Regions from separate parts of the Streptomyces sp. NPDC029164 genome, predicted to be linked through region 1. Evidence: riboswitches for the same ligand, from Rfam matches in the RefSeq annotation. Region 1 holds a riboswitch; the other holds the start of a gene.
What was found. Region 1 has a riboswitch for guanidine ahead of ACZ4VT_RS31370 (Ohr family peroxiredoxin). Riboswitches for the same ligand answer to the same signal wherever they lie in the genome.
Positions count from the first base shown of each region.

Region 2: it holds a riboswitch for guanidine, as region 1 does, so the genes downstream of both, ACZ4VT_RS30665 (DMT family transporter) here and ACZ4VT_RS31370 (Ohr family peroxiredoxin) in region 1, are expected to answer to the same signal.

Region 1 is NZ_JBVHWW010000040.1:33,171-40,877, forward strand. It holds gene xdhB (xanthine dehydrogenase molybdopterin binding subunit) at 1-219, shown strand, start outside; gene xdhC (xanthine dehydrogenase accessory protein XdhC) at 221-1,030, shown strand; gene ACZ4VT_RS31360 (hypothetical protein) at 1,078-1,350, opposite strand; gene ACZ4VT_RS31365 (DJ-1/PfpI family protein) at 1,931-2,629, opposite strand; guanidine-III (ykkC-III) riboswitch at 2,752-2,815, shown strand; gene ACZ4VT_RS31370 (Ohr family peroxiredoxin) at 2,891-3,343, shown strand; gene ACZ4VT_RS31375 (hypothetical protein) at 3,384-3,782, shown strand; gene ACZ4VT_RS31380 (TetR/AcrR family transcriptional regulator) at 3,886-4,497, opposite strand; gene ACZ4VT_RS31385 (nuclear transport factor 2 family protein) at 4,591-5,019, shown strand; gene ACZ4VT_RS31390 (NmrA family NAD(P)-binding protein) at 5,016-5,876, shown strand; gene ACZ4VT_RS31395 (calcium-binding protein) at 6,180-6,560, shown strand; gene ACZ4VT_RS31400 (ATP-binding SpoIIE family protein phosphatase) at 6,734-7,707, shown strand, end outside.
Region 2 is NZ_JBVHWW010000038.1:58,635-66,341, reverse strand. It holds gene ACZ4VT_RS30685 (ABC transporter ATP-binding protein) at 1-808, opposite strand, end outside; gene ACZ4VT_RS30680 (ABC transporter permease) at 811-1,719, opposite strand; gene ACZ4VT_RS30675 (ABC transporter permease) at 1,748-2,551, opposite strand; gene ACZ4VT_RS30670 (transglycosylase domain-containing protein) at 2,738-5,242, shown strand; gene ACZ4VT_RS30665 (DMT family transporter) at 5,259-5,579, opposite strand; guanidine-III (ykkC-III) riboswitch at 5,611-5,680, opposite strand; gene ACZ4VT_RS30660 (GroES family chaperonin) at 5,736-6,077, opposite strand; gene ACZ4VT_RS30655 (DUF3618 domain-containing protein) at 6,121-6,441, opposite strand; gene bcp (thioredoxin-dependent thiol peroxidase) at 6,545-7,012, shown strand; gene ACZ4VT_RS30645 (HNH endonuclease) at 7,162-7,308, shown strand; tRNA gene ACZ4VT_RS30640 (tRNA-Leu) at 7,358-7,444, shown strand; gene rdgB (RdgB/HAM1 family non-canonical purine NTP pyrophosphatase) at 7,495-7,707, opposite strand, start outside.

The DNA.
Region 1 (7,707 bases):
CCTCCGCTGATGCTGGCGTTCTCGGTGCGGGAAGCCCTGCGGCAGGCGGCCGGGGCATTCGGGCCCGCGGGAGTCAGCGTGGAACTCGCCTCCCCCGCGACTCCGGAGGCGGTGTACTGGGCGATCGAAGCGGTCCGCGCGGGCGGTTCGCGGCACGACGGTCACGCTCCCGGCGCCGGCGAGACCCCTGCCGAGGCAAGCGCCTTGAGTCATGCCTGACATGACGTGGGTGGCCGCGGTCGCGCGGTTGCGGGAACGCCGGGAACCCGGCGTGCTCGTGACCGTCGCGACCGTGCGCGGCCACGCGCCCCGCCGGGCCGGGGCCAAGCTCCTCGTGGGACGGACCGAGACCTGGGGGTCGATCGGCGGCGGCAACATCGAGGCCGTCGCCATCGACCGGGCGCGCGAGCTGAACGGCGCGGCCCGTCCGGAGCCGGAGCTCATGGAGTTCGCCCTCAACGACAAGGTCACCGGCCCCCACGGCGTGCAGTGCTGCGGCGGTGCCGTCACCGTTCTGCTGGAGCCGCTGCCGGTGGTCCAGGCGGTGGCGGTCTTCGGCGTCGGGCACGTCGGACTGGAGCTGGCACGCATCCTCGCCCGTCACCACCTCGATCTGCACCTGATCGACAGCCGCCCCGACATGCTCTCCGGCGAACGGCTCGGCGTGCTCGCGGACGCGGTGGCGCAGATCCACGTGCACCACACCCCGCTGCTTCCGGAGGAGGTGCTCGGGGAGCTGCCGCCCGGCACGCACGTACTGATCATGACCCATGATCACGCCGAGGACGCCGCGCTCTGCGACGCCGCCTTGCGCACCGCCGGTCTCGGCTCGATCGGGCTGATCGGCTCGGCCGCCAAATGGGCGAGGTTCCGCCGGCGCCTGGCCACCGAGGGCGGCCACGAGACCGCCGCCATCGACCGGATCAAGACCCCGATCGGGATCCCCGGGATCGCCGGGAAGGAACCGGCCACGATCGCGTTGAGCGTGGCGGCGGACCTGCTCCGGACCTTCGAAGGCGCCCGGTCCTGAGGGGTGCCCCCGGACCGCACGTGCCGGGGGCACCCCTGCGTCCGCCGCTACGGACCGCTCACGGCCATGGCGTGGCCGAGCAGGCCCTCCTTCACGTACGGCCTCTCGCAGTCCGCCCTGTTGGAGACGAAGTGGTCGAAGACGGACGGTATGTAGCACCGGTAGAGCGGCACCGAGCCCGACAGCGGCTTCGTGTGCACGTATCCGACCGGGCCGAGGGGCTGGTGGCCCTCGCACCCCGGGTCGGGGGTGAGGAGCGAGTGGTCCGCCACCTTGCACTCGTAGAGCCGGACCGTGCCGGGCGCGGGGTCGCGCAGCACGTTCCAGACCGCCTCGTGGGTGAAGCCGGCGGGCAGGGGGCGTGAGGAGGCCAGGTGCCCGGCGTGGGGGCGGTAGCCGCCGGACCAGGGGTGCGTAGGGGCCGGAGTGACCGCGGGCCCGCTCCCACGTGCGCAGGTAGCCCTCGGCGCCCTGCATGAGCTCGTCCACCACGTCCTGGCCGCCGGTGACCCGGATGTCCTCGATCCAGTCCGGTACGAGGCCGTAGTGGGTGCCGCCGCCGTCCGTGTTGACGTCCCAGACGCGCCGGCCGGTGACTTGCCTGTCGAGGACCGAGCCGCCGTCGGGGCTGCGGAAGGGGTAGCGGACGGGGTGTGCGGACGGGGTGTGCGGCCGCGGCCCGGGGGCCGGGCAGCCAGGCGAAGCCGTTCATGTCGGTGCCGATGCCGTACCCGGCGCCGGCCGAGGACCAGGGTGACCATCGCGAGGACCAGGCCGATCAAGACGTACCGGCTTCGTCCGAAGACGCTTCGTCGATCCATACCCGTCCCTTTCACGAAGCGTTCAGGACACTGCGGAGATGGTCTTCGGCCGCCGGCCCGCGCGATCCGGGGGCGGGGCTCAGCCCGCCCGGTGCACCGCTCCCGCCGCATGGGCGCGGACCAGGGCCAGGTAGTCCGCCGCCAGGCGGTGGCAGTCGCCGGGCCACCGCGCGGAGACGTAGTTGCCGTCCTTGACGGTGAAGCCGCGTCCGGGCCGGGCTGCGGTGTCGCGCAAAGGCAGCGGCGGGCCGGCGAGGAAGTGGCGCGGGTCGGCGAGCGCCGCGGTGACCTCCTGCTGCACGGTGGTGGGGTACGTGCGGTAGTAGCGCCCCAGCCAGAGCCGGGTGAGGTTCCATCCGGTCAGCTCCAGCAGGGACGTCAGCGCCGTCGTCCGCCGGCCGTGGAGGACCGAGCGCCCGGTGGCGGGATCCTTGGCCCGGGCCGCGAGCAGCACGCCGTGGCAGACGGCTCCCACCGGCAGCCCCTGGGTGAAGAGCCGGGCGAACAGCTGCTGGGCGGTGGCGTCCTCGAGCAGCGTCCGCATGCCCGCGGCGTGGCCGCCGGGTACGAAGAGGCCCGTGATGGCGGCCGGGTCCACGTCCGCGGACGCCGCGTACTCCGCGTACTCCGCGTACGAGGAGGGGGCGCGGAAATGGGGGTCCTCGGTGAGGCGCCGGTAGGCGGCCAGTTCGGCACGGCGGGTCATCAGCCAGGGCGACAGCCAGGAGAACCCGAGGTCCGTGAGCCGGGGGTCAGCGAGCGCGACCTTCGAGGGCATGCCTCCCGGGGCGTACCGCAGCCGGCACCGGCCCGCGCCCCCGGGTCGCGACGCGGCCGGCGGCGGGTGAGGAACTTCACCGCAGGCGGGGCGCCGGCCGACCGCGCGCGTTGCTAGATTGTCCGGCGGCCGGATCCAAGGCCCCGGACGAGATGCGCCGTACCCGGTCACGCACGACGACGCGCGAGGTGCTGCACGAGCAGCGCCTTACGCTGTCCGCACCCGGGCAGCGTCCTCGTCGAGCAGGATGGGCCGAACGCCATGACCGTGCCACTCACCAGCAGCCTGTACCGGACGACCGCGCATGCCGCGGGAGGCCGTACCGGATCCGTCCGCACGGACGACGGGCGCCTGGACGTCCGCCTCGCCCCGCCGCGCAAGAAGGTGCCCGGGACCACCAATCCGGAGCAGCTGTTCGCGGCCGGTTTCGCCGCCTGCTTCACCTCCGCGCTCGCCGAGGTCGCCGCCGAGTTCGGGGCGGACGCCACCGCCGCGCGCGTGGCCTGCGAAGTGCAGCTCGGCACCACGGACACGCCCGCCGGCTACGGCCTCGCGGTGGCCCTCACGGTCAGCCTGCCGGGGTGGCGCGCGGCGGACCTCCAGCCCCTGCTGCACCGCGCGGACGCGGTCTGCCCCTACGCGCAGGCCGTACGCGGCAACGTACCGCTGACGCTGCTGGCCGTGGACGACCCCGCCGACGACGACCGTGCCTGAGCCCGGGCCGGCGGCGGCGCCCGTCCCGGGTGGACCCGGCGTGCCGGTGCCCGAGTACGGCGCCTGGCTGCGGCGCGGCATCAGCCGCGACGGCGGCCCCCTGATCGAGGACCGCGAAGTGGTGTGGCTCCAGGCCGGGCCCTACTACGCCGACAGCCGGGGCTTCGCCGGTACGACGTCCTTCGACGGCTCGCGGGTGCGCTTCCGCCACCTCAGGGGCGAGCCGGGCGAGGACACGGGCACCTTCCGGCGGGAGGGTGCGAACCTCGTCGAATGGGGCACCAATCCGGACGGCGGCACCTTCCTGGAGGTCTGGACCCCGCTGCCCGGCGCCGAGGGTGTCACCGGCTCCTGGTCCGGACCGGACCACCACGTGGTGCGCGTCGGCCCGCACGTGGTGCACGTCGACTCCCTTACGGGCACGTACTGGCTGCTGTGACGTCGCGAAGGGCGCCGCGCCCGGCCGCCGGACGTGCACGGCGTCACGTGCACGGCGTCACGTGCACGGCGTCACGGAGCGTGGGCCTCACGGAGCGTGGGCCTCACGGTGCGCCGGACGAGCCCCGTCGCGAGCGGGTGTCGAGGATCCCGGCGGTGAACTCCGCCAGCTGCTCGCGCAGTTCCTCGCGGGGCACCCCCTTGTCTCCGGCCAGGTAGGCGACGAGGTCGGCCCGGGTGGCGGCGAGCAGGGCGTGGGCGGTGAAGCCGGTGTCGGCCGGGCCCGGGATCTGCTCCAGCAGGTCCCGGAGCAGGGCGTGCCACCGCTCGTAGTGCGCCGTCCGGTAGGGACTGTCCGCGCCGGTTCCCTCCAGGGCCAGCGCGAGGTGGCGGTTGTCGAGCTTGAAGCACAGGACGGCGTCCAGCAGGGCGGGTACGCGCCGGAGCGGCGGGGTCGTGGGCCCCAGCGGTGGCGGACCGTCCTCAACGGCGCTCCTGACCGGTTCGAGCCGTGCCTCGTACAGCGCGCCGATCAGCCCGGTGCGGTCGCCGAAGGCCCGGAAGAGCGTTCCCTTGCCGACGCCGGCCGCTGCCGCGATATCGGCCATCGTCACGTCCTCGGGGCTCCGGCAGTGGGCGAAGAGGTCGTCGGCGGCGGCGAAGACGGCTGCCCGGTTGCGGGCCGCGTCCTTGCGCGGACTGCGCTGCTCGGTCATGGGGATCCTCCGGTTGCGATGCGGACCGGCGGTCCGTATCGTTCGCCGAAGAAGCGGACCACTGGTCCGCATCGTACGGGACGGAGTACCCCCATGCCCACATCCACCGCACCGGCGGATCTGTACCGCCACAGCCTGCGCCTGCTCCTGGCCAAGGACATTCCCGGCTGGGTCGGCCTGTGGGCCGACGAGGGCGTGATGGAGTTCCCCTTCGCTCCCGCGGGATGGCCCGAACGGCTGGACGGCCGGGAAGCCATCGCCGCCTACATGCGCGACTACCCCGACCACATCGACCTGCACGACTTCCCGGACGTTCGGGTCCACGAGAGCACCGAGGCCGGGACCATCGTGGTCGAGATGCGCGGTGTGGGCCGGCTCGTCGCGACGGACAGCCCCTTCGACATGACGTACATCGCCGTCGTGACCGTCCGCGACGGACGCTTCACCTCCTACCGCGACTACTGGAACCCCCTCGCCGTCCAGGCGCCCGGGATGGACTTCACGGGGAGCGGCGCCCGATGAACCCCACCGGAACCGCTCTGGTCACCGGCGCCACCGGCACCACCGGCGGCCGGACCGCCGCGCAGCTGATCGCCGCCGGCCACCGCGTCCGGGCCGCGGGCCGTCGAGCCACCCCGCTCCCCGGAGCGGACCCGGTCCGCTTCGACTGGTACGACGCCACCACCTTCGGCGACGCCCTCGACGGGGTCGACCGTGCCTACCTCGTCCCGCCCATCGGCGACCCGGACCCGGCCGCGGTGATGATGCCCTTCCTCCGCGAGGCCCGCGCCGCCGGCGTGCGCCGCGCCGTCCTCCTCAGCTCCTCGGCCATCCCCGCCGGCGGGCCCGCGGTCGGGGCGGTGCACCAGGCCCTGCCCGGCCTGTTCGAGCAGTGGGCGGTCCTGCGGCCTTCCTGGTTCATGCAGAACTTCACGGGCACGCACGCGCACGCCGACAGCATCCGCGCCGAAGGGCTCATCCGGACGGCGGCCGGGGCCGGCCGGGTCGGCTTCGTCGACGCCGACGACATCGCCGCCGTCGCCGTACGCGCCCTGACGGACGACCGGGCGCCCAACACCGACCTGGTCCTGACCGGCCCGGAGGCACTCAGCCACGACGACATCGCCGCGATCGTCACCCAGGTCACCGGCCACCCCGTGGTCCACCACCGCTTGGCCTACGAGGACATGCGCGACCGTCTGGCCGCGGTGATACCCCCGGAGTTCGCCGCGATGCTGGCCGCGATGGACCGCGCCATCGCCGAGGGGGCCGAGGACCGCACCACCGACACCGTCGAGCGCCTCACCGGCCGCCCGCCGAACCCGTTCCGCGTGGTCGCCGCACGGGAACTGCGTGCCGGGCCCGTTCCGCGCGGATGAGCGTGCCGGGTCGCCGCCATGCCGGGCAGGAGTCGTTGACGGTGCCCCGGACGGCCTCGTCGCCTCCGGCGAGCTGCGCGTCGCGGAGACCACCGCCCACCCCCTGACCCAGATCTCCGACGCCCACGCGGCGTCCACCGGCGGGCCACGTCCGAGGCAGCTCGGCATCACCGCCGACCAGGCCGCGCATGTCGTGTACGGCGGCCGGGTGGAACCACCGTCTCCGGCGGTGCGAGTCCGGCGCCCCGCAGCACCGGCACCCTCTCCGACACGGCCACGGCGGACGCGGCGGAGCCCGACCCCGTGCCCGGCAACGACAGTGCCACGGCGAACACCACCGTGAACAACGCCCGCGGCTGCACGATCATCGGCACCAGCGGCGCGGACACGCTGAACGGCGGCTACTGCACCGACGTGATCTGCGGTCTCGGCGGCAATGACACGATCCGCCCGAGCTACGGCAACGACACCGTCCACGGCGGTGCGGGCAACGACGACATCGACGGCGGCCACGGCGACGACACGCTGGCCGGCGGCGCCGGGAACGACACCCTGCTGAGGAACTACGGCAACGACCGGCTCAACACGGTCGACGCCGTCACCGGCAACGACACGGCGAACGGCGGCCTCGGCACCGACACCTGCACGACCGACCCGGGCGACGCCCGCATCAGCTGCCCGTAGGTCTGCGCCGGGCGGGACCGGCGTCCGCGGCGCCGGCCTTCCCGCCCGGGGCACCCTCGCGAGACACTGTGACCGACGCCTGAAGCGGAACCGGATGGCGCAACGCCTCTGGCTCCCGTTCCGGACATCGATCAGCATGAGGGCAGTGGGACCGGCGGACGAGATGGGCACGCATGCGCGCCACCGAGAACAACCAGGACTATCCCTTCGCTGCCACGAGCGCGGCCGCGGCACTGCTGGACGACTCCGGGACGGTCCTCGCCTGGACACCGGCGGCCGAAGCCCTCCTGGACCGCCGGTCCGCGGACGTGTGCGGCCGGCCGGCACGGGACCTCCTGGCCGACGCGGGCAGCTGGGAAGCCGTTCTCGCCCAGAGCGGGCAGAAAAAGCGGGAGGGCTTGGAGGGCCGGGAAGGCCCGGCGGGCTGGGAAGGCCGGGCCACGCTGCGGCACGGCTCGGGACGTGAGCTGGAGATCGGCTTCCGCGTCATCCCGCTGAACGACGGCGCACGCGAGGGCACGGCCCGCTGCCTCGTACTCGGCGCGCCGCTGGAGCTGGTCGCCCGCTGGCGGCAGGACCACGCCTTCACGCAGGAACTGTTCCTGCAGGGCCGCGTGGGTCTGGCCGTCTTCGACGCGGACCTGCGCCTGCTGCGGACGAACTCGCACCTGTTGCCGTACACCGGCGTGCCGGTCGACCTGTCCGGCCGGCGCCTGGCCGACTTCCTGTGGGCGGAGGACGCGCGGATCATCGACGACCGGCTGCGGGAGGTCATGCGCAGCGGGGTCCCCCTGATCGGTCTCAATACGACCGTGCGCACCTTGGACGACCCGAGAGGCGGCCGGGTCGTGACCATCCAGGCGTTCCGGCTGCAGGAACCCGACGGACATCCGATGGGTGTGGCGACGGTGTTCACCGACGTCACCGACCACGAGCGGTCGCGGGGGCGCCTGGACCTGCTGTACCGGGCGACCGGGGCGCTGGGCGGTTCGCTTTCCGTCCTGCGCACCGTGGAGGACCTGGTCAAGGTTCTGACGCCCGCGTTGGGCGACTGCGCCGCGGTGGATCTCGCGGAGACCGTTCTGACCGGAGGTGAACCACCCGCGGACGGGCGGCTCACGCTGCCCCTGATCCGGCTGGCCGTCGC
Region 2 (7,707 bases), on a different contig from region 1:
CCACCTCGATCGGCGCGAGCTCCCGCTCCAGGTCCACCACCAGCGTCCGCTCGCTCGCCCCCGCCGATCCCTCCGAACCCACCGCGTGCAGACCGTCCAGCACCCCGTCGTACATCAACCGCCCGTGGTCGATCACCATCACCCGCTCGCACAGCTGCTCGATGTCCTGGAGGTCGTGCGTGGTCAGCAGCACCGTCGTCCCGAGCTCCTCGTTCAACTGCCGCAGGAAGCCCCGCACCTTCGCCTTGCTCACCACGTCGAGCCCGATCGTCGGCTCGTCCAGGTACAGCACCTCCGGATCGTGCAGCAGCGCCGCCGCGATGTCCCCGCGCATCCGCTGCCCGAGCGACAGCTGCCGTACCGGTACGTCGAGCAGCTCGGCCAGGTCCAGCCGGTCCACGCAGCGTTCCAGGTTCTCCGCGAACCGCGCCGCCGGGATCCGGTACATCCGCCGCATCAGCCCGTACGAGTCCTTCAGCGGCAGGTCCCACCACAGCGTGGTGCGCTGCCCGAAGACCACCCCGATCCGGTGCGCGAGGCGCATGCGTTCCCGCGACGGGTCGATGCCCGCGACCCGCAGCCGGCCGCCGCTCGGGGTCAGGATGCCCGTCAGCATCTTGATGGTGGTCGACTTCCCGGCGCCATTGGGCCCGATGTAGCCGACCATCTCGCCCCGCGCGACCTCGAAGCTGATCCCGTCCACCGCCCGCACCGGGCGTTTCTCCCGGCGCATCAGACTCACCCGGCGCCGTACGTCGAAGACCTTTTCGACCCCGTCCAGCGAGATCAGCGCATCCGCGTCAGCCACAGCTAGCTCCCCGTGCTTCGGTACGAACGGACTCCCGCGCGCCACGCCAGCGACGCGGGCAGGAACACCAGGAAAGCCACCAGCGGGCTCAGGTACCCGACCCACCCGGGCAGTCCCAGCGGATCGGGCCGCCCCAGCACGTACAGCGCGGGCAGCCAGTTGACGAAGGCGAGCGGCACGATGAAGGTGACCCCGCGCAGCAGGTCCTTCGCGAAGATCGTCGGCGGGTACTGGAGCATCGTGCAGCCGCCGTAGGTGAAGGAGTTCTGCACCTCCGCCGCGTCCCCGGCGAGGAACTGGAAGGCCGCCCCGGTCACCATCACCGCCGCGAAGATCGCCGCCCCGGCCACGATCATCACGGGCACGATCAGCACCTTCCCGGCCGTCCAGTCCACGTCCAGGGACCAGAGCGCCCAGCCCAGCACCCCGAGGCCCTGCACGACCCGCCCGAGCCGGCGCAGCGCGAACCGGTCCGCCGCCACCTGCGCGAGCACCGGGACCGGCCGCACCAGCATCGTGTCCAGCGAGCCGTCCCGGATCCGGGCACCGATCCGGTCGGTGTTGCCCATCAGCAGGTCCGCCAGGCCCAGGGAGGCCGAGCAGGACCCGTACAGGAGGGCGATCTCGGGCAGCGTGAAGCCGCCGAGGACGTCCACGTGGGAGAACATGATGGAGATCGTGACGAAGTCGAGGAGGGTGATCGCGGCGTTCCCGAAGGCGGACAGCGCGAAGGACGCCCGGTACGTCATCGTCGACCGGATCCACATCCCCACGATCAGCCCGTAGCCGCGCAGCCCCTCCCGGACCTGCCGTACGCGGGCGGACCCGCCGAGCGGTCCCGCCCCCGGCGCCGCCCCCGGCACCGTCAACTCCCGCCCCGACGCCGCCTCGACGGCCTCCGCCGCCCCCACCGCCTCCGCCTCCGCCTGTGCCTGTGCCTCAGCCACCCTGGACCACCACCTTCCGCGTCGCCGCCGACTGCAGCAGCCGCCCCGCGCCCAGCAGTACGAGCGCCCACCCGGCCTGGAACCCCAGCGCCTCGGCCGCGCCCCCGGCCCCCGCGTGCTTGCCCAGCAGGACGTCCATCGGCACCTGGAGCATCGCCGACCACGGCAGGACGCGCACGAACTCGCCGAAGCCGCCCGGGAAGACGGTCAGCGGCAGCAGCATCCCGGAGAAGAAGATCGAGACGACGGTGGCCATCATGTTGATCCCGGACCCGTCCATCAGCCAGAAGGCCAGCAGCCCGAGCAGGTAGCGCACCGCGAAGCTCACCACCAGCCCGAGCACGACCGAGACCAGGAACAGCAGCCAGCGCAGCGGATCGGTGGGCAGCGCCAGCCGGAACGCCAGCGCCCCCGCCGCCAGCGGGACCAGCCCGCGCCCCAGCAGCTGGAAGCCCGCCCGGCCCATGTCGGCGGCGAGCCACCACATCTGGAGGTCCGCCGGCCGGTACAGGTCGACGGCGATGTCGCCGGTGCGCACCCGCTCCTGGATCTCCTCCTGGAAGCCGCCCCCGATCAACGCCCCTGCGGCGAGCAGCGACTGGCTCACCCACACGAAGGTCAGGGCCTGCGCCTGGTCGTAGCCGCCGAGTCCGGGACGCTCGTCCCACAGCGCGATGTACGTGTACGCCACGATGAAACCGAACGTGGTGTTGGTGAAGACCCCGGCCGCCGTCGCCGTTCCATAGGTGGCGTACCGCCTGAATCCCCCTGCCGCGACCGCCAGGTAGAGACGCACTCTCCGGCGCACCGTATCCCTCCGTTTTCCACGTCGTTCCTACGTCGGCCAAAGCGCGCGAGCTTAGTGCGGAGGGGCGATCCACGCGACCGATTTACGCCCGTCCGGAGCGGAATCACCGGCCATCGGGTAGACACCATGAGGTACAGAAGTGGATATTTCGAACGGCGTTGAGGAGTCCTGGAGATGAGCGACCAGTCACCACCCCCGGGCTGGACCCCTCGCGACCCGGACACCCCGCCCGAAGCACGGCAACCACGGGCGAACCAGGGGCCCCGACAGCAACCGGGGGACCGGCAGCAAGCGGAGGGCCGGCAGCAACCGCAGCCCCAGCCCCAGCCGCAACCCCGGCCGCCCGCACCGGGGAAGGGGCCCCGCCGCAAGCGCACCGGCTGGCGCCGCCTCATCCCCACGTGGCGCATGGTCCTGGGCGCCGTCCTGCTCCTCGCCCTGCTGATCGGCGGCGCCCTCGTGGCCGGCTACCTGCTGGTCGACATCCCGCCGGCCAACGCGGCCGCCACCGCGCAGTCCAACGTCTACCTCTACTCCGACGGCTCGCAGATCGCCCGCGACGGCGAGGTCAACCGCGTCAACGTGCCGCTCTCCCAGATCCCGCGGACCGTGCAGGAAGCCGTACTGGCCGCCGAGGACCGGGACTTCTACTCCGAACGGGCGGTGGACCCCAAGGCGATGCTCCGCGCCGCCTGGAACACCGCGACCGGCAAGGGCACCCAGTCCGGCTCCACCATCACCCAGCAGTACGTCAAGAACTACTACCTGGGCCAGGAACAGACGATCAAACGCAAGGTCAAAGAGTTCTTCATCGCGATCAAACTCGGCCGCGAGAAGTCAAAGGACTACATCCTCGAGGGCTACCTGAACACCAGCTACTTCGGCCGCAACGCCTACGGCATCCAGGCCGCCGCCCAGGCCTACTACGGCAAGGACGTCAGCAACCTCACCACCGCCGAGGGCGCCTACCTCGCCACCCTCCTCAACTCCCCCAGCGCCTTCGACGTGGTCGCCCACCCCCAGAGCCGCCCCCGCGCCCTCGCCCGCTGGAACTACGTACTCGACGGCATGGTCAAGAAGGGCTGGCTGTCCGAGACGGAGCGCGCCACGACGCAGTTCCCCGAGCCCGGCAAGGTCCGCGCGGCCGCGGGCCTGTCCGGCCAGCGCGGCTACCTCGTGGAAGCGATCAAGGACTACATCGTCGAGAACAAGATCCTCGACGACAAGACCCTCGCCGAGGGCGGCTACCGGATCACCTCCACGATCGACAAGCGCCGCCAGACCGCCTTCGTCGAGGCCGTCGACGACCAGATGATGAGCAAACTCGAGCCGGAGACGCGCAAGGCGGACCGGCTGGTGCGGGCCGGCGGGGTCTCCATCGACCCGGCCACCGGCAAGGTCGTCGCCATGTACGGCGGCATCGACTACACCAAGCAGTACGTCAACAACGCGACCCGGCACGACTACCAGGTCGCCTCCACCTTCAAACCGTTCGTCTTCGCGTCCGCCGTGGAGAACGGCTCCCGCACCCAGGACGGCCGCCGGATCACCCCCCACACCCTCTACAACGGGGACAACAGGCGCCCCGTCGTCGGCGGCCGGATCCGCTTCAACCCCGAGAACGAGGGCCAGATCTCGTACGGGAACATCACCGTCAACACCGCCACCGACCTCTCCGTCAACGCCGTGTACGCGCAGATGGTCGTCGACGTCGGCACCGGCAAGGTCAAGAAGACCGCCATCGACCTCGGCATCCCCGAGGACACCCCGAACTTCGTCACCGGCCCCGCCATGGCGCTCGGCACGATGCAGGCCAGCGTCCTGGACATGACCCAGGCCTACGCGACCCTCGCCGACCACGGCCGGCGCACCCCGTACACCTTCCTGGAGAAGATCACCAAGGGCGGCGACACGATCGGCCTGCCCGAGCGCACCCCCACCCAGGCCATCAGCCGCGAGGCCGCCGACACTACCACGTCCATGCTGGTCAGCGTCGTGGACAACGGCACCGGTACGGCGGCCCTCGCCGCCGGTCACCCGGCCGCCGGCAAGACCGGCACCGGCGAACTGGACCGCTCGGCCTGGTTCGCGGCCTACACCCCGAACCTGGTCACGGTCGTCTCGATGATGGGCCAGGACCCGGACACCGGAACCCTGCAGTCCCTCTACGGAGCCCTGGGCGAGCCCCGCATCGGCGGTGGCGGCTACCCGGCCCGGATCTGGGCCGCGTACACGAAGACCGCCCTGGAGGGGACCGACCCCGTCGACTTCGACCTGGAACTCCAGCCGGGCGCGGCGCAGCCCCCGCCGCCGCCCTCCCCGGAGTCCAACCCCCCGCTGGAGACGCCGGACGACGAACTCACGCCCACGCCTCCGCTACGGCCGACCCCGCCGACGGGCGGCCGCGACAACGGCGGCCAGAACCAAGGGGGTCAGGACAACGGGGGCCAGACGCAGGGCGGCCAGAACCAGGGAGGACAGAACAACGGCGGCCAGAACAACGGCGGCCAGACCCAGGGCGGGCAGAACAACGGGGGCCAGGACAACGGCGGCCAGACGCAAGGCGGTCAGGACAACGGCGGCACCACCCAGGGCACCCAGGGCACCACGGGCACCCAGGGCGCCGACGGCGGGCCGGCCGACGGCCTGCGCCCGCCACCGTCGGCGTTCCTGGAATGACCGCCGGCTCGGGCGGTCAGTGACCGGAGGTCACCTTCAGCCCGACCACGGCGACCAGCAGCAGACAGATGAAGAAGATCCGGGAGGCGGTGACGGGCTCGCCCAGCACCGCCATACCGAGCACGGCCGCGCCGGCGGCGCCGATGCCCACCCACACCCCGTACGCGGTACCGATGGGCAGGGTCTTCGCGGCGTAGGACAGCAGCACCATGCTGGCGACGATCCCGGCGCCCGTGAACACACTGGGCCAGAGCCGGGTGAAGCCCTCGGTGAATTTCATGCCGATCGACCAGCCGACTTCGATCACACCGGCGACAACAAGAAGAACCCAGGCCATGACGGCACCTCCGAGACAACGAGCGATACGGGGTGCGTCGTCTTGTCGTACCCGGTACGGCGCGTCTCGTCGGGTTCTCCTCCACCGTAGCAAAAGGCAGCGAAAAGGGCCGGTGACAAAGGCCACCAGCCCTTTTGCGTTCCGTACGCGTTCGTCCTAGAGGTACAGGCCGGTGGAGTCCTCCGACCCCTCCAGCCGCTCCGCGGCCACCGCGTGCAGGTCCCGCTCGCGCATCAGCACGTACGTCGCGCCCCGCACCTCGACCTCGGCACGGTCCTCGGGGTCGTACAGGACCCGGTCCCCGGGCTCGACGGTCCGTACGTTCTGCCCGACCGCGACCACCTCGGCCCAGGCCAGCCGCTTGCCCACCGCGGCCGTCGCCGGAATCAGGATGCCGCCGCCCGAGCGCCGCTCGCCCTCGGGCAGGTCGGACTTCACGAGCACGCGGTCGTGCAGCATGCGGATGGGCAGCTTGTCGTGGGTGGTGTTCTCGCTCACGCCCCGAACCTACCTGTCCGCGCCCGCCCCGTGCCGCTCAGGGTCACGCGCGCCTGCGTCGTGCCGACAGGACAAGCGCACCGACCACACCCACCGCGAGCAGGGCGACCGGCACGATCCGCTCGGGACGCGGAGTCCCGTCGTCGTGGCGCAGGCCGTCCCGCAGATCCGTCACGACACGGTTCACCGCGGCGAAGGCGCGCCCGGCCGCGTGGTCGACGGTCGAGACGACCTTGGCCCGCGCATCCCCGATGATCGTCTTCGGGTGCACGCGCACGCCGATCTCGTCGAGCGTCTCGGCGAGCTGCTCGCGGCGGCGGACGATGTCCGCCTCGATCTGTGCGGGGGTCCTGGCTTCGGGCACCGCGCTGCCTCCGTCGTCTGGTCCGGTGGGGGGTAGTCCCCGGTGAACAGTCTGTCAGCTTAGTCTCGAGACGTACCGATCCCCTCTTGAGGAGACTGTCCAGATGAGCGAGCGACTCCAGCCGGGCGACACCGCCCCCGCCTTCACCCTGCCCGACGCGGACGGCAACGAGGTCTCGCTCGCCGGCCACAAGGGCCGCAAGGTGATCGTCTACTTCTACCCGGCCGCGCTGACCCCGGGCTGCACCAAGCAGGCCTGCGACTTCACGGACAATCTGGACGTCCTGGCGACGGCCGGCTACGACGTCATCGGCGTCTCCCCGGACAAGCCGGAGAAGCTCGCGAAGTTCCGCGAGAAGGAGCACCTGAAGGTCACCCTGGTCGGCGACCCGGAGAAGGAGACCCTGACGGCGTACGGCGCGTACGGCGAGAAGAAGCTGTACGGCAAGACGGTCACCGGGGTCATCCGCTCCACGGTGGTCGTCGACGAGGAGGGCAAGGTCGAGCACGCCTTCTACAACGTGAAGGCCACGGGCCACGTAGCCAAGATCATCAAGGACCTGGGCATCTGACCCACCCCCACCCGACGCAGCGGCCCGCCCCGAATCCGGCGCGGGCCGCTCCGCTTCCCACGCGCACCCCCGGGACAACGCTCCGACGTGCATTGCTCGATCTCGGTGTCCAGGAGCGCTGCGCCGAATGCGGCATCGATGCCGTCTGGATGGGCGAGCCTCTTCCCTTGGAGGTCGACCACATCAACGGCGACCGGAGTGACGACCGCCGCGAGAACCTGCGGCTCCTGTGCCCCAACTGCCATGCGACGACGAGCACCTGGTGCCGTGGAGGTCGCCCCGGCCCCACACGCTGATCTTGCTCGGACAGCCACAGCCGCCTGCCGCTATCATGGCAGGCGGCTAGCGGCGGTGGCGCAACGGCGACGCAGCAGACTTAGGATCTGTGGCCCGTGAAACGGCTTGAGGGTTCGAATCCCTTCCGCCGCACCAATACGGCCTGCGAATCAAAGCTCGATTCGCAGGCCGTTCCCAGCGCAGGGTCAGCCCAGGAGTTCTCGGACCGCCGGGACGAGGGCGCGGAAGGCTTGGCCTCGGTGGGAGATGGCGTTCTTCTCGGCCGGGGTGAGTTCGGCGCAGGTGCGGGATTCGCCCAGGGGCTGGAGGATCGGGTCGTAGCCGAAGCCGCCCGTGCCGGCCGGGGCGTGACGGAGGGTGCCCAGGAGGCGGCCCTCGACCACGCGCTCCGTGCCGTC